Regions from separate parts of the Musicola paradisiaca NCPPB 2511 genome, predicted to be linked through region 4. Evidence: predicted binding sites of a transcription regulator. Region 4 holds the regulator's gene; each other region holds the start of a gene.
What was found. Region 4 encodes CRP, which controls carbon source genes, mostly activating them, when cyclic AMP is high. Its sites were predicted from a motif close to ATGTGANNNNNNTCACAT; they were not measured.
Positions count from the first base shown of each region.

Region 1: a site for CRP is predicted at 3,667-3,684, ahead of psiE (phosphate-starvation-inducible protein PsiE). Genes of this name have one in related genera too.
Region 2: a site for CRP is predicted at 3,995-4,012, ahead of DPA2511_RS13875 (NupC/NupG family nucleoside CNT transporter). Genes of this name have one in related genera too.
Region 3: a site for CRP is predicted at 2,363-2,380, ahead of DPA2511_RS11945 (sugar transporter). Genes of this name have one in related genera too.

Region 1 covers NZ_CM001857.1:3,145,027-3,151,006, forward strand. The annotation lists gene baeR (envelope stress response regulator BaeR) at 1-35, shown strand, start outside; gene DPA2511_RS13910 (glutathione S-transferase family protein) at 154-1,116, shown strand; gene trhP (prephenate-dependent tRNA uridine(34) hydroxylase TrhP) at 1,405-2,766, shown strand; gene psiE (phosphate-starvation-inducible protein PsiE) at 3,180-3,587, opposite strand; gene thiD (bifunctional hydroxymethylpyrimidine kinase/phosphomethylpyrimidine kinase) at 3,763-4,566, opposite strand; gene thiM (hydroxyethylthiazole kinase) at 4,563-5,351, opposite strand; TPP riboswitch at 5,393-5,491, opposite strand; gene DPA2511_RS13935 (VOC family protein) at 5,661-5,980, opposite strand, start outside.
Region 2 covers NZ_CM001857.1:3,128,533-3,134,512, forward strand. The annotation lists gene DPA2511_RS13855 (TfoX/Sxy family DNA transformation protein) at 1-382, opposite strand, end outside; gene sulA (SOS-induced cell division inhibitor SulA) at 601-1,095, shown strand; gene ompA (porin OmpA) at 1,460-2,524, shown strand; gene DPA2511_RS13870 (aldo/keto reductase) at 2,869-3,834, opposite strand; gene DPA2511_RS13875 (NupC/NupG family nucleoside CNT transporter) at 4,077-5,261, shown strand; gene DPA2511_RS13880 (MdtA/MuxA family multidrug efflux RND transporter periplasmic adaptor subunit) at 5,468-5,980, shown strand, end outside.
Region 3 covers NZ_CM001857.1:2,708,415-2,714,394, forward strand. The annotation lists gene DPA2511_RS21665 (HAD-IIIC family phosphatase) at 1-189, opposite strand, end outside; gene DPA2511_RS23925 (hypothetical protein) at 95-577, opposite strand; gene DPA2511_RS11940 (3-oxoacyl-ACP synthase) at 745-1,833, opposite strand; gene DPA2511_RS11945 (sugar transporter) at 2,437-3,618, shown strand; gene DPA2511_RS11950 (amino acid permease) at 3,744-5,222, opposite strand; gene yieE (DNA-binding transcriptional regulator YeiE) at 5,392-5,980, opposite strand, start outside.
Region 4 covers NZ_CM001857.1:409,147-415,126, reverse strand. The annotation lists gene DPA2511_RS01905 (hydrolase) at 1-219, shown strand, start outside; gene DPA2511_RS01900 (YheU family protein) at 221-457, shown strand; gene DPA2511_RS01895 (phosphoribulokinase) at 575-1,444, shown strand; gene DPA2511_RS01890 (OsmC family protein) at 1,497-1,904, opposite strand; gene crp (cAMP-activated global transcriptional regulator CRP) at 2,220-2,852, shown strand; gene argD (bifunctional acetylornithine/succinyldiaminopimelate transaminase) at 2,921-4,141, opposite strand; gene DPA2511_RS01875 (aminodeoxychorismate synthase component II) at 4,263-4,841, opposite strand; gene DPA2511_RS22315 (hypothetical protein) at 5,278-5,592, opposite strand; gene DPA2511_RS01860 (hypothetical protein) at 5,776-5,980, opposite strand, start outside.

The sequences.
Region 1 (5,980 bases), 1.9 Mb from region 4:
ACCGCTGGGAAGCGGCCGCCAGTCAGGAGGTGTAACCCTATCCGTGGTGGCGTCAAAGAAACTGTTCAACTTCGTTAAAAATTTACGATAGGACTGCCCAACCCCGCTCGCTAACATAGTCGACGGGCAAATATCACAGTAACGAGGTCGAACATGTCGGGTTTGGTAAACGGAAAATGGGTGGATGGCGATGTCGCGGCGGAGGAGATCAAAAACGGTGCGTTTCACCGCCAGGAGACCCGATTCCGGGAGACGGCATTAGTCCCGGAAGCCGGGCGTTATCAGCTTTTTGTTTCCTACCTCTGCCCCTGGGCGTCGCGGACACTGATTTTCCGTGCGTTGAAGGGGCTGGAATCCATCGTCGCCGTCTCCGTTGCTGAACCCACGATTGGCGAACAAGGCTGGGAATTCCGTACCCCGCAAGACGCCGGGGAACGTCTCGAACCGGTGCGTTACGTGCACCAGCTCTACACCGCCAGCGATGCCCACTACACCGGCAAGGTTTCCGTGCCGGTGCTCTGGGATCGCAACACCGGCCGCATCGTTAACAATGAATCCTCGGACATTATCCGTATCCTCAATCAGGCGTTCGATGCGCTGACCGGCAACCGGCTGGATCTCTACCCCACCGAACGCCAGGCAGACATCGACCGCTGGAACACATTGATTTACGACAATATCAACAACGGCGTGTATAAAACCGGCTTTGCCAAAACCCAGGAGCATTACGACGCCGCCGTCACTGCGCTGTTCAACGCACTGGATACCGTCGAAGCCCACCTGGCGACGCACCGCTATCTGGCCGGCGATACGCTGACCGAAGCCGACTGGCGCCTGTTTGTAACCCTGGTGCGTTTCGATACCGCTTATCACGGCGCCTTCAAATGCAACATCCGCCGTCTGGAGGATTATCCGCACCTCTCGGGCTACCTGCGCGAGCTGTACCAGTGGCCGGGCATCAGCGAAACGGTCAATTTACCGCACATCAAGGCGGGTTATTACAGCATCCGCTGGCTGAATCCCACCGGGATCGTACCGAAAGGCCCGACGGTGGACTTCACCCGTCCCCACCTGCGCGATCGCGTCGGCCCTTCCGCCGGCATTCTCTCCCGCTGACACCCTCGACGCCCCGCCGCTTTATGCCGGTATCCCGGGATAAAGCGGCGGCACGGCCACCGCCCCTTTTCCTGACGTGTCTTTCCGCCCGAGCGTCAATCCGCCTGGCACCGTCGCCTTTGGCGGCAATTCAATGCCTGCGCCGCGTCACCCGTGCCCGGCATAGCCGGTAGCGGTACTTTTCCTCGGCGAACTACTGATTTTTCCCGCCGTTGGCGTTAGAATCGCCCGCCTTTACTGCTTCCGTTCGGGAGCAGCCTGACCTGCGATCAGACATTGAGAGATACCATGTTTAAACCGGAATTACTGTCTCCGGCCGGCACCCTGAAAAATATGCGTTACGCCTTTGCCTACGGCGCCGACGCGATTTATGCCGGCCAACCCCGTTACAGCCTGCGCGTGCGCAATAACGAGTTCAACCACCAGACGCTGGCTCAGGCGATCGCCGAAGCCCATGAACTGGGGAAAAAATTCTACGTGGTGGTCAATATCGCGCCCCACAACGCCAAGCTGAAAACCTTCCTGCGCGATCTGCAACCAGTCGTGGAAATGAATCCGGATGCGCTGATCATGTCCGACCCGGGGTTGATCATGCTGGTACGGGAAAACTTCCCGCAGATGCCGATCCACCTCTCCGTTCAAGCCAATGCCGTCAACTGGGCCACCGTTAAATTCTGGCAACAGATGGGGCTGAGCCGCGTGATCCTGTCCCGCGAGCTGTCGCTGGAAGAAATCGAAGAAATTCGCACCCAGGTACCGGAAATGGAACTGGAAGTGTTCGTCCACGGCGCACTGTGCATGGCCTATTCCGGCCGCTGCCTGCTGTCCGGCTACATCAACAAACGCGACCCCAATCAGGGCACCTGCACCAATGCCTGCCGTTGGGAATACAAGGTGCAGGAAGGCAAGGAAGACGACGTCGGCAACATTGTGCACATCCATGAGCCTATCGCCGTCACCCAGGTCGATCCGACGCTGGGTATCGGCGCGCCGACCGATAAGGTCTTCATGCTGGAAGAGAGCCAGCGTCCGGGCGAATACATGAGCGCGTTTGAAGACGAACACGGCACCTACATCATGAACTCGCGCGATCTGCGTGCCATCCAGCATGTCGAACGCCTGACCCAGATGCAGGTGCATTCGCTGAAGATCGAAGGCCGCACCAAATCCTTCTACTACTGCGCCCGCACCGCGCAGGTTTATCGCCGCGCCATTGACGACGCCGCCGCCGGTAAACCGTTCGATCCCACGCTGCTGCAAACGCTGGAAGGGCTGGCGCACCGCGGCTACACCGAAGGCTTTCTGCGCCGCCATGTCCATGAGGATTATCAAAACTACGACTACGGCTATTCGGTTTCCGACCGTCAGCAGTTTGTCGGCGAGTTCACCGGCGAACGTCTGAACGGGCTGGCGGCCGTCGCGGTCAAAAACAAATTCTCAGTCGGCGACAGCGTAGAAATGATGACGCCGGGCGGTAATGTGCAGTTCACCATTACGCTGATGCAAAACCGCAAAGGGGAAGCGATTGATGTCGCGCCGGGCGACGGGCACACCGTCTATTTGCCGGTGCCGGAAGATATCGCGCTGGATTACGCTCTGCTGTTGCGTAACCTGCCGGGCACCAACACCCGTAATCCTCACCTGAAATAAGCGGAATACAGCACAATAGCCGCCAGTTGTCGTATTTTTAGAATCCGATCACATCAATGACGGCGACAACTGGTTACTATTGCAGCGCTGAGAAAATACAGAACGAAAACAAGCGTAGTTATACTACTAGGAACCACCTCCTTGGCCGGCCCAATCTCCCTTGGGCTGGCTTTTTCTTTTTGATTCTAAACTCTTTTTTCCCTACAACCTGCGGTTTATGCTCACCCTCGTCAACCGGCTGCGGCTACGCCAATGCCGGCCCGGACGCAACCCCGGTCTAAAAGACATGGTGTGTCGTAATGCCGTGTTGTTAAGCGTGATGACGGAGCCGAAACACAGAATGATGTTCCAGAGCAATTAACACCCGCCGACGCCGGGTGTTAATTGACCAACATGACACACCTGCCCGTCGCTTATTCGCGTTTCAGGCGCGGGCTGTTGGCCAGATAGAGCGTCACCACCAAAATCAGGATGGCGCCGGCATAGGTCAGGGTATCGATCGGATTTTTGTGATCGACGATGATTAGCCGAATGATGGCGGTAATACCGATATAGATGAAATAGCGTAGCGGAAAGTGATATCCAGACGAAAAATACTTCACAATCAATGCAATAAATTCGAAATATAAAAAATAGATCACCAGGCTCTCGATCAGCATGTAGGAAGATTCCTTCTCATTGCTGACAAACAGTACCGTCGACAGATGCGCAGTCTCCTTGACAAGAAAGATGACCAGCATCACCGCCAGTGCCAGCAGCCCGACATTGAGGATCGTCTGTAGTCCCCGGGCAATCATTACCGCACGTATTGAACCCGCCATGAGCCCCTCCTTAAGTCCACTCATCGACACAACCGTGACCGCCAGACTACTGTCCGCAGATGTCGCCACGCTGACAATAATCTGACACAGATCACAAAATTAACGGGTAGCGGGCGAGCTGTCCATGCAATATTTTTCTGCTATTTATCTGATTTTCTTATCCCTTAAGACCCAATCACCACCAGCGATAAAAATGGTGCACTGGGCCGATCCCTCCGCCGACCTGCAACGAATCCGCTTGCTCCAACGCGCCCTGCAGGTAATTCTTCGCGGCGGGCAACGTCTCCTGCCAGTCGGCATGACGTGGACGCAACGCCGCCAGCGCCGCGGAGAGCGTACAGCCGGTACCGTGAGTGTGACGGGTCACGACACGCGGCGTACTGAAGCGTACCGGCGCACAATGCGTCGTAAACAACCAGTCCGGGCTTTCCCGGTCGCTCAGATGCCCGCCTTTCATCAGTACAGCCTGGCACCCCATCGCCAACAACCGCTCGCCCTGTTGCCGCATTTCCGCCTCATCGACCGCTGGCGCGCACTGCAACAACGCCGCGGCTTCCGGCAGATTGGGGGTAATCAACGACACGCGCGGCAATAACAGTTGACGCACCGCCTCCACCGCCTCGGGTGCCAGCAGCGGGTCGCCGCTTTTCGCCAGCATCACCGTATCCAGCACCACATGCGGCACTGGGTAACGTTGCAGTCGTTCTGCCACCGCCTCTACGATGTCCGTCTGCGCCAGCATGCCGATCTTGGCGCAATCAATGCGCACGTCGCTCAACACGGAATCCAGCTGCGCGGCGACAAATGCCGGTTCGATCCGGTATACCGACTGCACCCCGCGCGTGTTCTGCGCCACCAATGCGGTAATCACGCTGGTGCCATAAGCCCCCAACGCGGAAAACGTTTTAAGATCAGCCTGAATCCCCGCGCCGCCGCTGGGATCGGTACCGGCGATGGTTAATGCGTTAATGCGTTTCATACCGTCACCCCTCCGCGTTCGGCATACAGCGCATCCAGAAACCCGGGAATAAAGCTGCCCGGCCCCGATGCCTGCTGAGCGGCCCGCGCACCGCAACGCGACATGACGGCACAAGCCGCCGCCACATGGGCCAGGCGATCCCCCTCCAGTGCGCAGAACCCAGCCACCACGGCCGACAACGCGCAGCCAGTGCCCACCACTCGCGTCATTAACGGATCGCCACCGCTCACCGCCCAATCACGCTGACCATCGGTGACGTAATCCACCTCACCGGTGACGGCGACGCAGGTCGACCAACGTTGCGCCAGCGAGCGAGCGGCGGGAAGCGCGAACCATGAATCGTTGCCGCTGTCGACGCCGCGCCCGGCGGAACCTTCCCCGGCCAGCGCCAGAATTTCCGAGGCATTGCCGCGAATGGCGGCCGGTTTCATCGTGAGCAGTTGCTGAGCAAATGCCGTGCGGTATGTCAGCCCGCCGACAGCAACCGGATCCAGTACCCAGGGCGTGCCTGCCTGTGTCGCACTGGCGATCGCCGCCAGCATGGCATCCGCCCGGGATACTTCTAGCGTTCCAATATTGATCAGCAGTGCATCAGCGAGTGCGCTGAATTGCGCCGCTTCGCCCGGATCCACCACCATCGCGGGAGAGGCGCCCAACGCGAGCAGTACATTAGCGGTAAAACTTTGCACCACGTCATTAGTGAGACAATGAACCAACGGAGCACGCTGGTGAAACAAAGTGAGGGAATCCGCGACAGAGGCAGTAGGGAAAGGTGTTGCTTGCATTTTCATAAACCTCCCGACCGGCGTGGAAGAAGACGGCAACCGGCGGGATACCGTGACTTTCCTACGCTGGCATTATCCAGTTCAGGTAATACGGGTATTTCTCAGCCCCGCCTTTCAGAAGGGCACCCCGAGTCAACAGCGGTATTATTCAGAGCGTTTGGGAAAAGATCAATCGCTACGGTTTCCTGATCCCAGGAGTCAGTCCATTAACGGCTACACCGCCGCATCCATCAATGCAACCGCAATAGCACCTCATTACATCCGCGTGCTAAATCATGGTGTCGGCAGCTCCGGCAGAATGCCGTCACTTCAGGGTGCACGGTGATACACCGCCTCAATATTGTACCCATCGGGGTCGTACACAAAGGCTGCGTAGTAATTCGGGTGGTAGTTTGGACGCAGCCCCGGCGCCCCATTATCCCGGCCCCCCGCAGCGATAGCTGCGGCAAAGAAAGCGTCGACCCGCTCACGCGATGCGGTACTGAACGCAAAGTGCACCGCCGGGCAAGCTCCTGCCTCCGCCTGATAAAACCAGAGTTCGCCGCCCGGATCGCTGGCTTGCCCGTACCCTTCCGTCACCGCGAAGCTGACGGCGAACGACATATCCTTAATCAGGCGATAACCCAACG
Region 2 (5,980 bases), 1.9 Mb from region 4:
CATGGTTGAGGTTTGGCAAATCCTTTAGACGGGCAGACTGTACCTTGGCGATTTTATCGTTATTGGCACCCTGCAGAGAAAAACGCGCCAACTCCAGCAACGTTTGCTCGCTTTGCCACAGAGTCTCGTCAACCAAATAGTAATTAAGCGGAATAGGAATGCCTCTCTTGGTATAAATCAAGCCTGGCATCTGACGGCCCTGGAATAGGTGTTCGTTTAACTTTGAGGCTCGCAGATAAAGCTCGCCATGAGTCACCAATGCAAAAATAACCTGATTAGCCGCGATGCTATAACCGCCAAACTGGGAGCGAGATGTTATTTTTCCCAAAGGTGCAAGCACCGTTTTAGACTGCAAAATCCGCTTTTCACATAACTTTTTCATTACTTATTCCTTGTACTGAAAGGTCATTCCTGCCTTTTAAAAACATTAACAAAATTAACAATTAATTAATCACAGCAAAACTCTCACATCAAATACAAAACGTGTTATTCATACGGTTACGATCAGATTATGCGAAGCGCTTTCAGAAATTACGGTTGATCTTTGCTCACACAACAGATACTGTACACACATACAGTATCACTGTGAGGCAGAAAATCATGCGCCAGCAAACCATCCACTCTCGTCCGTTTTTTCAGGCACCCCATCAAGGGCAGCAGATACCTTCCGTTTCACCAAGCTGCGGTGTTATCAGTGAAATTGTTTATGGGGGTGAACAGCCTGTATTCGCTCCGTTGTTGCTACCTCTACTGCAGCAGTTGGGAATGCAGTCTCGCTGGTTATTGTGGTTATCGCCACAACAGAAACTCAGTCGTCCCTGGTTACAGCAGTCAGGTCTTCCACTGAATAAGATGATAGCGTTCCATCATCTTGATCCAGCTTATATCGTCGATGCCATGGAAAAAGCGCTAATAACAGGAAATTACAGTGTGGTGCTGTGCTGGTTAAATACTGAAGTGAGTGATGAACAAAAAATGCGATTGCGTCATGCGGCACAACATGGAAACACCTATGGATTTATTATTCGTTCAGAGGAAAAATCAATTGAAAGACCATTTTCCACACTAAAAATTCACTCACGGCTGTATCATTGAATAAATTAAGAATTTTCTCATCGGAATAGGTTTGAATGAAGAGATTCACAGCAAAATGGCGTTCATAGTCTTGTTGCGGATTTTAAAAATAAGAAATTAGACCGCGCAAACTGCCAAAATTATCTATTATTTGTTAATAAATATGTATGTTCCACTGGCTTTTTCAGAACTCACATCACATCACGCTTGTAACTTTCTCACCACGTTGTAGACTTTAGCACGCTGGAGTTGCCCTTCCTCATATAACGTCAGGTTACTGATGATGTGTAATAATATAAGGGCAGTACCTCCAACAAGAATTTTAACCAAGGGCACATTGGATCTGAAAACCAATTGCCAGTTTGGATGATAATGAGGCGTAAAAATGAAAAAAACAGCTATCGCGATAGCAGTGGCTGGCTTTGCTACCGTAGCGCAAGCCGCACCGAACGATAACACCTGGTACGCAGGCGGTAAACTGGGCTGGTCTCAGTTCCACGATACAGGCCTGAACGGCAGTGGTTATCAGACCACCAACGATGCGCAGGAAAATCAACTGGGTGCTGGTGTATTCGGTGGTTACCAGGCTAACCCTTATTTAGGTTTTGAGATGGGCTACGATTGGCTTGGCCGTATGAAATATACCGGCGTAAACCGTGGCAATTTCAAAGCTCAAGGCGTTCAATTAGCCGCTAAGCTGAGTTATCCGATTGTTGACGATCTGGACGTTTATACTCGTCTGGGTGGTTTCGTATGGCGCGCGGATAGCCACGACGACGTTTCTGGCAACAGCGGTCACGACACCGGTGTTTCTCCTTTGGCTGCAGTGGGTGTTGAATACGCTATCACCAAAAACTGGGCGACTCGTCTGGATTACCAGTGGGTGAACAATATCGGTGATGCTTCCACTGTAGGTGGTCGTCCTGATAATGGCCTGCTGAGTGTGGGTGTTTCTTACCGTTTCGGTCAGGAAGCTCCGGCACCGATCGTTGCCCCGGCACCGGCTCCAGCGCCGACCCCGGCTCCGGCTCCGGTTGTACAGACCAAACGTTTCACGCTGAAATCTGATGTGTTGTTTAACTTCAACAAAGCGACTCTGAAGCCTGAAGGTCAGCGTTCTCTGGATCAGTTGTATACCCAGTTAAGCACTATCGATCCGAAAGATGGCTCCGTAGTTGTTCTGGGCTTCACAGACCGTCTGGGTTCTGATCAGTACAACCAGACACTGTCTACCAAACGTGCTCAGAGCGTTGTTGATTATCTGGTTCACAAAGGCGTTCCAGCTAACAAGATCTCTGCTCGCGGTATGGGTAAAGCGAATCCGGTCAGCGGCGCCACCTGTGCTAACGTGAAGGCTCGCGCTGCACTGATCGATTGTCTGGCTCCGGATCGTCGCGTAGAAATCGAAGTTAAAGGTATCAAAGACGTTGTAACTCAGCCTCAGGCTTAAGTTTTCGTCAATACCCGACGAGTAAACGAATAAGTATTTTCAACCGTTCGTTTACCTCCAATAAAAACAGCCCTTAATCAGGGCTGTTTTTATATCTGAACATGGATGAATTAGCCTCTATTCCTCTACCGGCTCAATCCCACCTAATACATCCACCTTTATGTATTCATGATGTCTATCATCTGAAAACGCAATCTGCACCGTGCGGTTATCCGACTGAATCAGAGCAACCTGATCACACACATTACTGACAGACATGCGGTTCCATTTGCTTTCCCTATCCTGCCTTTCCTGCTTTCTTCGTCGTGTAACTGCATGAGATTCAAGGATCGCTTCGACCTGACTTACCAGGCGCTAACGCCATCAAGCAGCGATATCTCCTGTGCAGTCAGAGTCAGTCGCGTCGCTGATGCCAACTCTTTTACCTGATCGACCGTAGTCGCACTGACAATCGGCGAAGTCACTTCAGGACGAGCAATCAACCAGGCCAAAGCGACCTGCGTAGCTGTCGACTTATGTACCGTCGCTACCTGTTCTAGCGCATTCAGGATAGCCAAACCGCGAGGGTTCAAATAACGTGCGATGATGCCCTGGCCACGCGGGCTTTTCACCGCATCCTCCGGCACACGATATTTTCCGGAGAGAAACCCACTGGCGAGAGAATAATAACCAATCACGCCTAATTGCTCTGACTTCACAATGGGAGACAATGTTTCTTCATAATGCCGACGGTCGTATAAATTATATTCAGGCTGCAATGTTTCATAACGCGCTAAATGGTTTTCGCGACTGATTTTCAATGCCTCAGCCAAACGGTCGGCTTCATAATTTGAAGCCCCAATAGCGCGAACCTTACCTTCCCGAATTAACGTATCGAATGCTGCGAGCGTTTCCTCAAGCGGAGTCTCTTTATCATCCTCGTGGGATTGATACAGATCGATATAATCGGTTTGCAGACGACACAACGACGCTTCAACCGCCTGACGAATATACGCGGCAGACAGCCCGTGTCGACCTTCGCCCATATTTTTACCGACTTTGGTGGCAATAATAACCTTGTCTCGATTACCGCGTTTTTTCAACCAGTTACCGATGATGGTTTCCGATTCGCCGCCACTATTTCCCGGCACCCAGGTTGAATACACATCTGCCGTATCGATAAACGTCAACCCTTCGGACACCAGCGCATCCAGAATCTGAAACGATGACGACTCATCAACCGTCCAGCCGAACACATTCCCGCCAAACGTCAACACCGGCACGCAAATCCCCGAATGGCCAAGTTCACGGAATACATCTGAAACAGGCATAGTCCATCTCCTTGTTGAACCCATATTTCCCAAAAAAGGGAAACAGGTATACTTCCGATCAGCACCGTTAGATGAAATTTCATACCAAACGGCAGACAAAAGCGAATGCTATGAGACCAAGGCTTTAGTTTAGGTTATTTTCCAAGATATAATTCAGCTTTTGCGTTGTTCATCTCATTTTAGGCGCATCTGTTACATAAAATGACGACCAAAAATCGGCCCTAGTCATGTTTGGAGCAAAAATGTCCAATATCCTTCACTTCGTTCTGGCCTTAGCTGTTGTTGCCGCCTTGTCGCTACTGGTGTGTCGTGACAAAAAAGGTATTCGTGTCAGATTCATTATTCAGTTACTCGTTATTGAAATTCTATTAGCGTATTTTTTCCTCTATTCCAACGTAGGCTTGGGTTTTGTAAAAGGCTTCGCATCGCTGTTTGACAAACTGCTCAGCTTTGCCGGCGAAGGCACCAACTTCGTCTTCGGTAAAATGAGTGATCAGGGATTGGCGTTCTTTTTCCTGAAAGTGCTATGCCCCATCGTATTCATCTCCGCGCTGATCGGCATCCTGCAACACATCAAGGTTCTGCCGTTTATCATTCGTCTGATCGGAACCATCCTGTCCAAAGTCAACGGCATGGGAAAACTGGAATCCTTTAACGCCGTCAGCTCGTTGATCCTTGGCCAGTCTGAAAACTTCATTGCTTACAAAGATATACTGGGCAAGATGTCGGAAAAACGGATGTACACCATGGCAGCAACCGCCATGTCAACCGTCTCCATGTCCATCGTGGGCGCCTACATGTCGATGCTGGATGCCAAATACGTAGTTGCGGCGCTGGTACTCAACATGTTCAGCACCTTTGTCGTGCTTTCGCTGATCAACCCCTACCGTGTGGACGAAGAACAGGAATTGCAATTAAGCAACCTACATGAAGGTCAGAGCTTCTTTGAAATGCTGGGGGAATACATTCTTGCCGGTTTCAAAGTGGCGATTATCGTCGCTGCTATGCTAATCGGCTTTATCGCGCTGATTTCCGCTGTCAACGCCCTGTTCAGCACCATTCTTGGGCTGAGCTTCCAGGAACTATTGGGCTACGTCTTCTATCCGTTTGCCTGGATCGTCGGCATTCCCAAAGAGGAAGCATTACAGGTAGGCGGCATTATGGCCACCAAGCTGGTTTCCAACGAATTTGTCGCCATGATGGAACTGCAAAAAGTAGCAGGCCAACTGTCTCCGCGCAGCGTGGGTATTCTGTCCGTTTTCTTGGTGTCTTTTGCTAACTTCTCATCGATCGGTATTGTTGCCGGCGCCATCAAAGGCCTTGATGAAAAACAGGGTAATACCGTTTCCCGTTTCGGTCTGAAACTGGTGTATGGCTCCACGCTGGTGAGCTTGCTCTCCGCCGCTATTGCCGGTCTGGTACTGTAACCCATTATTTTTCCGATTGACGCTCTCTGAATCAGCCCCGGCAAATACCACGCCGGGGCTTTTTTTCTCTACAAACACTGACATATCTTCCATATTTCCTCCATTTTTGTTCTGCTGGTTGCTGTTTAAACTAGTATCGTTACATACCTCAAGCTTTCATAGGCTTATCAGCGGCCTGTGCTCATTGGAGACATGATTTCATTACTATGAATGCCAAACGCTCCCTTAAATTATTGATAGTCATCATTGCCATCGCAGCCGCTTTTTTTGCATGGCGTTATTTCCATCAGACACCCGCACAATCCGCATCGTCAGAAGCCAGCCGCACTCAACAGTCCTCCAGTCAGAACCGGAGTGGTAGACGAGGGTCTATGGCGCCGCCGCCGGTACAAGCCGCGATGACCGCCACCGCGTCGATTCCACACTATCTTTCTGCATTGGGTACGGTAAATGCCGCCAATACCGTCACCATACTCAGCCGGGTCAGCGGCCAGTTGATGGCCATTCATTTCCAGGAGGGGCAACAGGTCAAGCAGGGGGAACTCCTGCTCGAAATCGACCCTCGCCCGTTCCAGGTTGAACTGACTCAGGCCCAAGGGCAGTTAGCCAAAGATCAGGCGTTGCTGGTCAATGCCCGGCAGGATCTGGCGCGCTATCAGCAGCTATCCAAAACCAGTCTGGTTTCCGGACAACAGTTGAACACCCAAGAATCGCTGGTG
Region 3 (5,980 bases), 2.3 Mb from region 4:
GCTGGTCGCAGGGTCTTCCGTTATCCCGCCGGATTCCTGCAAATCGACCACCGTTACGCGGTGTTCCGTTTGCCCCAACGCCAAAAGAAACGAGTTAAACTCTCCGATCAGTTGCTTCAGTTCCGCGCGTTGATCCTGCGCGATAATCTGTTTGAGTTGCGACTCGCCGATATGGATAGTGTTCAGCACGACGTGAGCGCCACAGCCGGCGCCAGAAAAATTCAGCAGATACGCCAGCCGGCTTTTTTTGCTCCTGAATTTTTTCGCCAATCTCAGCCGTGGGCAGCAACGCACCGATGTCGTTTTCAATAAAGGAAGTATCCAGGGTATAAAAATGGAATTGCGCGCCAAATGTTTTGATGTCGGCGGCATTGCCCAGTACATGGGGAAAATAGTCGCTGTATAGACCGTCATAAAAGGAGGGATAGCAACCCAGTTCATTCAGGTTGAACGTAATCAGGTCATTCAACGCTTTGTGATTGAAATTGCTGAAGGTGGCAATATTAACAATACGTTTCCCTTCCGCCGTGATTTTTTTCGAGGCGGCGATCCGACCTAGTGCATTATCCTGTTTCATAAACATCCCTATTTTCTTTATACCCCAAATAATTCGCGTTTCAGAAAGGCGGCTGATACGTAAACCCCGATGCGTTTACTCAGCTTAGTGATTCGGGTAAATAATCGCAGCCAACACATATCATTTGAAATATAAAGGGTATAGATAAAAATCCTTTTTACGTCATGTTATAAAAGATCTTTTTTGTTTCGGAGAATCAAACCGCCCGCCAGCCAACGTGAAGACTCAACAGAAATACCGATAGCGCATTCATTGGCAAGGGAAATATCGCTGAATTCTTTTATTTGAAAAAATAACGCAGCATTGGCGGTATTACCAATTCTGTCCACCAGGCTGAATATTTTATCCGTCGTATAACCGATATCGGACAAAATTTTCACCAGCATTGAGCCGGAGAGTTGTGGCGGCAGCAGCCAGTCTGGACGCCCGCCTAATTTATCCGTCAATGCATTAACCGTATCCTGAGTAATAACCGGCACTAATTTCTCAATCAATTTATATTCTTCATTCAGCAAGGCGCCATATTCAATGTCATTACGACTGCCGCGCCAATTCGCCAGTTGACCGACCGCTTCATCAATACCCAGATATTGAAAAGAAATATGTTCAATCTCAATACTGGACGCCGATTGTTGATTGGAAACCAGGCATCCACCGACGCCGTCGCCGAACAACGTATAGTTCACCAGTTCCTTCGTGTCTTTCTTTCCTGCATGTTCATCAAAGAAATTCAGGAACTTATAGGCTGTTTCAACCCCGATAACCAGGCCGTTGTTTAGGCCATTATCCGGCGTAGCCACCAGCTCGCGGGCTAGCTTGAGCGCCTGTACGGCGCCGGAACACCCCGAAACAATCTGGTAGGTTTCAATCTGCCGAAACCCCATGGCATGACACGCCTGATTTACGCTGCTTGGCAATAACGTATCCGGCGTGGCGGATGCCACAATAATAAAATCAATACAATTTTTATTTATCCCTGTGCTGGCAAGAAGTTTCCGGATAACGATGCTAATTAATTCCGCTGACGACGCCGTTGGTTTACCGGTATTCATATTAACGGCAAAATGCCGACCGGTATTACCGAAAAGTTTTTTAATTAAATCAGGTTTAAATCCGATTTTATCTCCCAATTCCTGATTGCTAATAACCGGGCCGGGCAAATAGGTTTCCACCGCATTAATATATACGCTCATTGTTGTTCCCTCATCGAAGCTTGTGATAAAGCTCTCATACCCGTTTATTTTTTGCAACAGCAATCTTATGCATTATTATAAAAAACTATTACTGATTATGCTTGTATTTTCCATAATGAAGAATAATTATCAGGATAATTTTTAGAGAGATAAATTTATTTACTCACATGGCAAAAACATAATAAAACAACCTAATAATCGCCAGAAGAGAGGAAAACCAACCAGATAAAAGTGACAACCTCTGCCTAAACCAAAACTATAAAATATTCTTTCTGAAGAAATCCGGAACGTAAAAAAAACGTCATCAATTCGCACGCAAAAATATTCAAAAATAATATTTTCAACTCACCACCATGAATAATCACCAAAAAAAACGAATACTCTATTTTTATGTAGCTTATTTAAACCTCACTCAATAAAACAGCCTGATAATATCCATTACGCCACTTAATTATAAATACTAATTATTGTTGAGATAATGTTATCCGCCATAATATTAGGCAATACCATGTACCGTGTCGCCGCACCAGACGACGGCCTGATTCCGCCCCTCCCCCAGCGCCTGATTCAGACACCGCGACACCTCGCTGAAATGTGAGCGTAATCGCATTTTTACCCATAATTGACTACAATGGCGCGCCCGTTACACCAGATCAGGATCCCGCTATGACATCCGCATCACCCTCGCGCGCCACCGCCTGGCTGCGCGTGGTCACATTGGCTATCGCCGCGTTTATCTTCAACACCACAGAATTTATCCCGGTCGGCTTGCTGAGCAATATCGCCGACTCTTTCCAGATGAAGACTGAAGATGTCGGGTTGATGATCACCCTCTACGCCTGGATCGTGGCCGCGGCATCCCTCATCTGTATGCTGTTAACCAGCGCCGTTGAACGACGGCGCTTGCTGATCGGTATTTTCGGGCTGTTTATCATTAGCCATCTGATCTCTGCCGCCGCCTGGAGCTTCAATGCCCTGCTGCTTTCCCGCATCGGCGTGGCGCTGGCGCACTCCATTTTCTGGTCGATTACGGCCTCGCTGGCGATTCGCCTTGCCCCGCCGGGCAGGCGCGCCCAGGCGTTAGGGCTGATCGCCACCGGTTCGTCGCTGGCGATGATCATCGGATTACCGCTGGGACGTGTGGTGGGGCAATACATGGGCTGGCGCACCACGTTGGTACTTATCGCCGTTGGCGCCACTATCGCGCTGATCCTGCTGGCCCGCTTGCTCCCGCGGCTGCCCAGCGAACATTCCGGCTCACTCGCCAGTCTTCCCACACTGTTCAAGCGCCCGGAACTGGTGACTATCTACCTGACCACCGTGATGGTGGTGACGGCGCACTTCACTGCTTACAGCTATATCGAGCCGTTTATCCAAACGGTGGCTCAGTTGCCGGAAAACTTTACCACCTTGATCCTGTTGCTGTTCGGTATTGCGGGCATCGGCGGCAGTATGCTCTACAGTCGCTACAGCGAACGCTTTCCCACCGGTTTCATCATCACGGCGATGCTGTTGCTGGTTATTAGCCTGACACTGCTGAAACCGCTGTCCGGTTATCCGCTGGGGCTGACGCTGCTCTGTCTGGTATGGGGGCTATCCATGATGGCATTGGGGCTGGCGATGCAGGCCCGGGTGCTAATGCTGGCGCCGGACGCCAGCGATGTCGCGACATCGATTTATTCCGGGTTGTTTAACCTCGGTATCGGCGGCGGCGCTTTACTGGGCAACATGATCAGCCTGCATCTGAGTATGGACAAGATCGGTTATATCGGCGCTCCGCTGGCACTGCTCCCACTGTGCGGCATGCTCGTCGGCGCTTATCGTAGTGTGCATCCTACCCGAGCCTGACGCACAGCGCACCGATACCGCTAGCATGTCAACGGCGGCACGCCGGGAACGCACTGGGTGTCTGCAATATCTGCAATAAAAAGCCGACCATCAGGTCGGCTCTTTACTGCCTACGGTTTGAGCGCTTAGTGCTGTTGATGCTCCGGGAACGTCATCTCGCTGTATTTCACCGTCTGGCTACCTTTGGTCAGGCGATAACTAAACCAGATAACCAGAAACAGCGGAATACCGATATAGGTTGCGGCCACCGCGTTCCAGTCAATCTTGTCCGCCAGAAACGCCTGGTAGTTCTGCCCCAGCGTGATCACCAGACACAGCACGAAAGCAAAAATCGGCCCCAGCGGGAAGAACCCGGAACGGTACGGCAGCGCATTAAGATCGCGCCCTTGTAATACATAACCACGCCGGAAACGGTAGTGGCTGATAGCGATGCCCAGCCAGGCGATAAACCCGGTCATACCCGATGTATTCAACAGCCACAGATACACGCTCTGATTACCGAACATAGACGTCAGGAAACATAACCCAGCCACCACTGTTGTGGCATACAGCGCGTTACGCGGCACCCCGCCCTTCGATAAGTGTCCGAAGCAGGCCGGCGCTTTACCTTCCTGCGCCAGGGTGTACAGCATACGGGTCGAAGCGTACATCCCGGAGTTGCCCGCCGACAGCACCGCTGTCAAGATCACCGCATTCATCACCGCAGCGGCCGACAGCAGCCCGGCGTTCTGGAACACCAGCGTAAACGGGCTGACGCTGATGTCCTTGACGTCATTACGCAGCAGGCTTGGGTCGGTATAAGGAATAATCAGGCTAATGATCAGAATAGCGAACACATAGAACAGCAGAATACGCCAGAACACCTGCCGTACTGCGCGTGGAATATTGGTTTGTGGGTCGCGCGATTCACCGGCCGCCACACCAATCAGTTCGGTGCCTTGAAATGAGAAACCGACAATCATCGCCACGCCGATCATCGCGGAAAAACCGCCGGCGAAAGGCGCATCGCCAATCTGCCAGTTATGCCAGCCGGCGTGCTCGCCGCCTCGCAGGATACCGGTGATCATCAATACACCGATGGCGATAAACAAAATAACGGTGGCGACCTTGATCAGTGAGAACCAGTATTCCGCTTCGCCGAACCCCTTCACCGACACATAATTCAGCAGAAAAATCAGTGACAAGAATAGCGCACTCCAGATCCAACCGGGGGCATCCGGGAACCAGTACCCCATCACCAGCTGCGCGGCGACCAAATCCACCGCGATGGTGACTGCCCAGTTGTACCAGTAGTTCCAACCCAGCGCGAACCCGAACCCTTCGTCGACATAGCGGGCACCGTAGGTCGCGAAAGAGCCGGAAACCGGCATGAACGCCGCCAGCTCGCCTAGGCTGGTCATCAGAAAATAGACCATCAACCCGATCAGGGCATAGGACAGCAGCGCGCCGCCTGGCCCCGCCTGCGACACCGTCGCACCGGAAGCGACGAACAGACCGGTACCGATCGAGCCGCCAATGGCGATCATCGTCAAATGCCGTGCTTTTAACTCGCGGCGTAGTGTTTTATTCCCCTGATCCGGGAGTTCGGTAGAATGTTGAGCCATAACAATCCTGCTGCCCATAAAAATTGAGGGCGGATTGTAACAAATGAGGTTTAGCTGGATAGTGATTCACACCGATTATAAGAGAGCTTCATAACTCGGCGTCAGTCATAAGAAAATCATCTGGAAATATGATTGCCACCGGGCCGGGTTCCCAGTGGCAGCGGCAGGATTAGCGGCAATATTCAAGAAAGGAGTGCAGCACGCCGGAGAGATGCTTTTGCCGGTGGTGCACCAGATATAGCTTGCGCATCAACGGTGGCAGCGGTATCGACAGTTCGACCAACGTGCCGCTGTCCAGTTGATCAGCTATCACTCGTCGTGACAGGCAGCTAATGCCAATGCCATGCCGTACCGCATGCTTAATGGCCTCCGAGTTGCCCAACTCCATCACCAGCCGAAAATGCGGCAATGTCGCCAGCAACAGATGATCCAACACTTCACGGGTGCCGGAACCATGTTCTCGCAAGATCCACGGGGCATCCGCCAGCGCCTCCAACGTGACCTGGCCAATCAGCGGATTACCTGGCGCGCAGAAGACGACCAATTCATCGTCCAGCCACGGCTGCGTAATCAGGTCGGGGTGATGGCATGGGCCTTCAATCAGCCCCATATCGGCCTTGAACTCTGAAATGGCGTTCACGACATCCAGGGTGTTGCCCACGGACAGCTCCAGCGGAATATCGGGAAAATCCTGACGATAGCGAGCGATCACCGCCGGCATCAGATAATTGCCGATGGTGCTGCTGGCGTAAATGCGC
Region 4 (5,980 bases):
CCGCAGATCCGTACTCCAACCCTGATCATCCAGGCAAAGGACGATCCTTTTATGACGCCTGAAGTCATTCCCGATCCCTCGCAGTTACCGCCCTGCGTCGAATACCAACTGACAGAGCATGGCGGGCATGTCGGCTTTGTCAGCGGATCATGGCGCCACCCTGAAATGTGGCTGGAACATCGCATCCCCGATTGGTTCACCCCTTATCTGGAGCAATAAAATGATCATTCCCTGGCAGGCGCTGGCGCCCGACACGCTGGAAAATTTGATTGAATCATTCGTACTGCGGGAAGGCACCGACTACGGCGAACATGAACGCTCGCTGGCGGAAAAGGTGGAAGACGTACACCTGCAACTGCAACGCGGCGAGGTGGTGCTGGTCTGGTCCGAACTGCATGAAACCGTCAACATCATGCCGCGTAACGCCTTGCGCAGCGGCGTGATTCACGACGGCTGACACGCCCGCTGGAAAACGTAAATTGGCGTGTCAGGCCGGAACAAACATGATAACAATAAGGATATTGCGTTATGGTCGATCACGACCCGCGCCGCCTGACCGACCGGAGTTTGCATCATGTCGCATCAACACCCGATTATTGCAGTAACCGGCTCCAGCGGCGCCGGCACTACCACCACCAGCCTGGCGTTTCATAAAATTTTCCAGCAGCTCAATATCCGCGCCGCGCAGGTCGACGGTGACAGCTATCACCGTTATACCCGTCCGGAAATGGACATGGCGATCCGTAAAGCGCGGGATCTGGGCAGGCACATCAGCTACTTCGGCCCGGAAGCCAATGATTTCAGTTTGCTGGAACAGGCGTTTATCGACTATGGTCGCAGCGGCAGCGGTAAAACCCGCAAATATCTCCACACCTACGACGAAGCCATTCCCTACAAGCAGGTACCGGGAACATTCACCCCCTGGGAACCGATGCCGGAACCCACGGATATTCTGTTTTACGAGGGGCTGCACGGCGGCGTCGTGACGGAATCCCATAACGTCGCCCAGCATGTGGACTTACTGGTCGGCGTGGTGCCGATCGTCAACCTGGAGTGGATGCAGAAACTGGTACGGGATATCAACGACCGCGGCCACTCACGCGAAGCGGTGATGGATTCGGTGGTTCGCTCGATGGAGGACTACATCACCTATATCACCCCGCAGTTTTCACGCACGCACATCAACTTCCAGCGCGTCCCGACAGTCGATACCTCCAATCCGTTTGCCGCCAAATCCGTTCCATCCATGGATGAAAGTTTTGTCGTGATCCACTTTCAGGGGATGAGCAACATCGACTACCCCTACTTGCTGGCCATGCTGCAAGGTTCGTTTATTTCGCACATCAATACGCTCGTGGTGCCGGGAGGGAAAATGGGGCTGGCGATGGAGCTGATTATGACGCCGCTGGTACAGCGGCTACTGGCGGGCGATAACATCGGTTAAAGCGTGGCGCGGCAGCCGTACAACCGCCGCGCATGATGTGCAACCGACCGGGTCATTCCAGTTCGACGACTTCATGGCTGTGAGTGATATGTACCGTTTTTCCCAACATCAGCGCGACGGAACAATATTTTTCCGCCGACAGCGCGACGGCGCGCTCAACTGCTTTGTCGGTCAAGCCGCGCCCTTTCACAATGAAATGCAAATTAATCGTGGTGAACATACGCGGCGCTTCTTCGCGGCGCTCCGACGTTAATCGTACTTCGCAATCCGCGACATCCTGACGCCCTTTCTGCAAGATGGATACCACGTCGACGGCGCTGCATCCACCCGCCGCCATCAGCACCATTTCCATCGGACTCGGCGCTTTGTCTCCGGCGTTTCCATCCATCAACACCTGATGCCCGGAGGCGGACTCGCCAAGAAACGTTAACCCTTCAACCCACTTCACCCGCGCCTGCATAACATTGACCCTCAACTATTTTTTAAAAATTACATCGCTTATGTATAAACCCGACTAAAATCAGAGTTTAATCATGCTGAAGCGAGACAACACGAGACACTACACACAACCTGTGTTAAAAACGGGGAAATAATCCGGTGTGTGAGCCTCTACCAGACACATCCTGATTATGACGTCACCCGATAGACAGCCTCAGTATATTCCCTGACGTCATTCCGCCTGAGTGGAATTTAAATATAACTATGTTATCACGCCGTACAGGGAACTCTGAGCCCTGTGATTTGCGCAGTGAATTACAACAGAGGATAACAGCGAATGGTTCTCGGCAAACCGCAAACAGACCCGACTCTCGAATGGTTCCTTTCTCATTGCCATATTCACAAATACCCATCGAAGAGCACGCTTATTCACCAGGGTGAAAAAGCAGAGACGCTTTACTACATCGTGAAAGGCTCGGTCGCCGTGCTGATCAAGGATGAAGAAGGTAAGGAAATGATCCTGTCCTATCTCAACCAGGGAGATTTCATTGGTGAACTCGGCCTGTTTGAAGAAGGTCAGGAACGTAGCGCCTGGGTTCGGGCCAAAACCGCCTGTGAAGTCGCCGAAATTTCCTACAAGAAATTCCGCCAGCTGATTCAGGTCAACCCCGATATTCTTATGCGTCTGTCTTCACAGATGGCGCGCCGTCTACAAGTCACGTCCCAGAAAGTGGGAAATCTGGCGTTTCTTGATGTAACGGGCCGCATCGCCCAAACACTGTTAAACCTGGCCAAGCAACCCGATGCCATGACGCATCCTGACGGCATGCAGATCAAGATTACCCGTCAGGAAATCGGTCAGATCGTCGGATGTTCTCGTGAAACCGTCGGCCGTATTCTGAAGATGCTGGAAGACCAGAATCTGATTTCCGCGCACGGCAAAACCATTGTGGTGTACGGTACACGCTGAGTCATTGCGACGCCGGATCAAAAAGAGCGTGCTGCGGCACGCTCTTTTATTTTCAGCAACAGACGAACTTATTGCTCCACAACCTTCGCGACCGCCTGTTCGAACAGCGCCATGCCTTGATCGATATCGTCCAGTTCAATCACCAGCGACGGCACAAAGCGAATCACATCCGGCCCGGCGACCAGAATCATTAACCCCAGTTCGGCCGACGCCGACAGGAAATCGCGCGCACGACCATGCCACGCTTTCTTGAGTTGTGCGCCAATCAACAGCCCCATACCGCGGACTTCATCAAAAATGCCAAACCGCTCATTGATACGGTGCAACGCCGCCGCAAAACGTTCATGACGAGCTTCCACCCCAGACAGCACTTCCGGCGTATTGATCACATCCAGCGCCGCTTCCGCCACCGCGCAGGCCAGCGGGTTGCCGCCGTAGGTGGTGCCGTGCAAACCGACGCTCATGACGGACGCCACTTCCTCGGTGGTCAGGCAAGCGCTGATGGGGAAACCGCCGCCCAACGCCTTGGCGGTGGTCAGGATATCCGGCCTCACGCCGTAATGCATGTAGGAGAACAGCTTGCCGCTGCGGCCCATGCCGCACTGCACTTCGTCGAACACCAGCAGCGCGTTGTACTGGTCGCACAATTCACGCACACCGGTGAGGAATTCCGGCGTCGCCGGCGTAATACCGCCCTCGCCCTGGATCGGTTCCAACACCACGGCACAGGTATGATCGTCCATCACCGCCTTCACCGCCGCCAGATCATTGAAAGGCACATGGATGATATCCGCCGGTTTCGGCCCGAAGCCGTCGGCGTACTTGGCCTGCCCGCCTACTGAAACCGTGAACAGCGTCCGGCCATGAAACGCCTGATAGAAAGCGATGATCTTGGTTTTATACGGACTATGGCGCTCGATGGCGTAATGACGAGCCAGTTTGAACGCCGCTTCATTGGCTTCCGCCCCCGAGTTGGCAAAAAACACCCGGTCGGCGAACGTGGCGGCAATCAGCTTGGAAGCCAGACGCAAAGCCGGCTCGTTGGTAAACACGTTGCTGGTGTGCCACAGGGTTTCGCCCTGCGTTTTCAACGCCTCAACCAGCGCCGGATGACAATGTCCCAGCGCGGTAACGGCAATACCGCCGGAAAAATCGATGTATTCTTTGCCCTGCTGATCCCAGACACGGCTCCCTTTACCCTTCACCGGCACGAACTGCGCGGGCGCATAAATCGGAAGAATGACCTTGTCGTATGTTTCCCGCGTTACTGCTGATTTTTCTGTCGCCATCTGCTGCCCCGTGATGATATCCCATTGTCCAACATGAAAATATAGTCAATAAATATGCATAAAAAATCACACGAGCGCAATCGATAAATCCGCTCGCCCGTCGACGCTATTCACTATCCGTTTATAAATTCATGAAATTTTTCAACAACTGATGCCCCTGTCGGCTAAGAATACTCTCCGGATGAAACTGTACACCTTCCAACGGCAACGCTCGGTGGCGAATACCCATGATTTCATCCGGTCGCCCATCCCGTTCCGTCCAGGCGGTCACGTCAAAACAGGCCGGCAACGTTTCAGATGCCAGAATCAGCGAGTGATAGCGAGTCACCGTCAACGGATTTTCCAGCCCGAGAAACACCCCTTGTCCGGAATGACGAATCGCCGATGTTTTGCCGTGCATTACCTGCCGGGCCCGGATCACCTGAGCGCCAAACGCTTGCCCTAACGCCTGATGACCAAGGCATACCCCCAGAATCGGCAGTTTGCCGGCAAAGTGACGGATGGCAGCCAGCGAAATCCCGGCGTCGTCCGGCGTACAAGGGCCGGGCGAGATCACCAGCCGCTGCGGCGCCAAACGCTCAATATCCGCCAGCGTCAATTCGTCATTACGCATAACCGTTACCTGCGCGCCCAGCTCGCAAAAATATTGGTAGAGGTTATAGGTAAAGGAGTCGTAGTTATCGATAATCAAAAGGCTCATCGTATTAACCTGTGGATATTATTTATGTAAATCAATGCGGTAACTCCCGTTACCGTACGATGCCCGTCACGGGATAGGAGTATAGCGGGGGTGGCGGAAACGTGTCGACCAGACGGGGCGGATTTCACCTTACCGGAACCCTCCGTTGCGCCATAAACGTCATTTGCCTGCATCAGTTTGGACGAGAACGGTGCGAAGACAACATACAACGCCTGTTCAACGGACAGGGTCATGTTCGCGCCAACGGAACGAATGAGTGCAGCGAGTAAACCGAGGCGTACACGCCGTGCGTGAAGATTTAGGGCGTCACCCTGGGCAATAGAATAGCCTGGCGGGATCGACCGGGCAGCACCATGGCGGTGGCCCGGTACCGGGAATATCGCTACAAAGCTCTCCCCGTCATCATTCAACTTATCGCTATGTTTGCCTCACGACTTCAGGCGCTGATCAGGCAAGACAGGCGCAGATTCTGCCCCCAGCCTTTGCCGCCGTTATCCACGCGCCAGATATTGACGGTAAATCCCGTATTGTTGATGCCAGTGATCGTCAGCGCGAAGGTGTCCGGAATACTGCCCGGCGCATACTCGGAGCCCTGCAACGGCGTCACCGCCACCACCGGCGTCACGCCAGCGGCCAGCGGCTGGGGGAAACTAACCCGCACCTGCTGCGCACCGGCAGTAGTACGATTGGATGAACCAACGCCGGCGACAAACGCCAGAACCTTGGGCATTTCGAGAGATGGCATAGTCATATAACCTCCTGAATAGATTGAATTATACCTGAAGTCAAATTCGCTCAGGTGGTCATATACTGCCGCGGTATTCTTCGGCTGGATTGGCGAAAACCGGGTGTTTTACCGCCAAAATAACGGTGCCATCATCCATGAATTCTCAGCCGTCAGGCGTAGAAAATCCTATCCGTCGTCGAGTGCGGCTCAACGCAGATGCAGACGGTGACGGCAGCGTAGCCAGAATGAAGGCTTCAGGGCCGGACGCGCAGCCGCCAGCGGATAGAAACTGTGCACCCTCAATGGTCCCCTGTCCGACGTCAACCAGAATCGTTGCTGCTCCTGATACAGCCATACTGTCCGTTGCTGCATCGGGTCATGACATTCCAATCGCAGTGCGTCCGATTGCGCG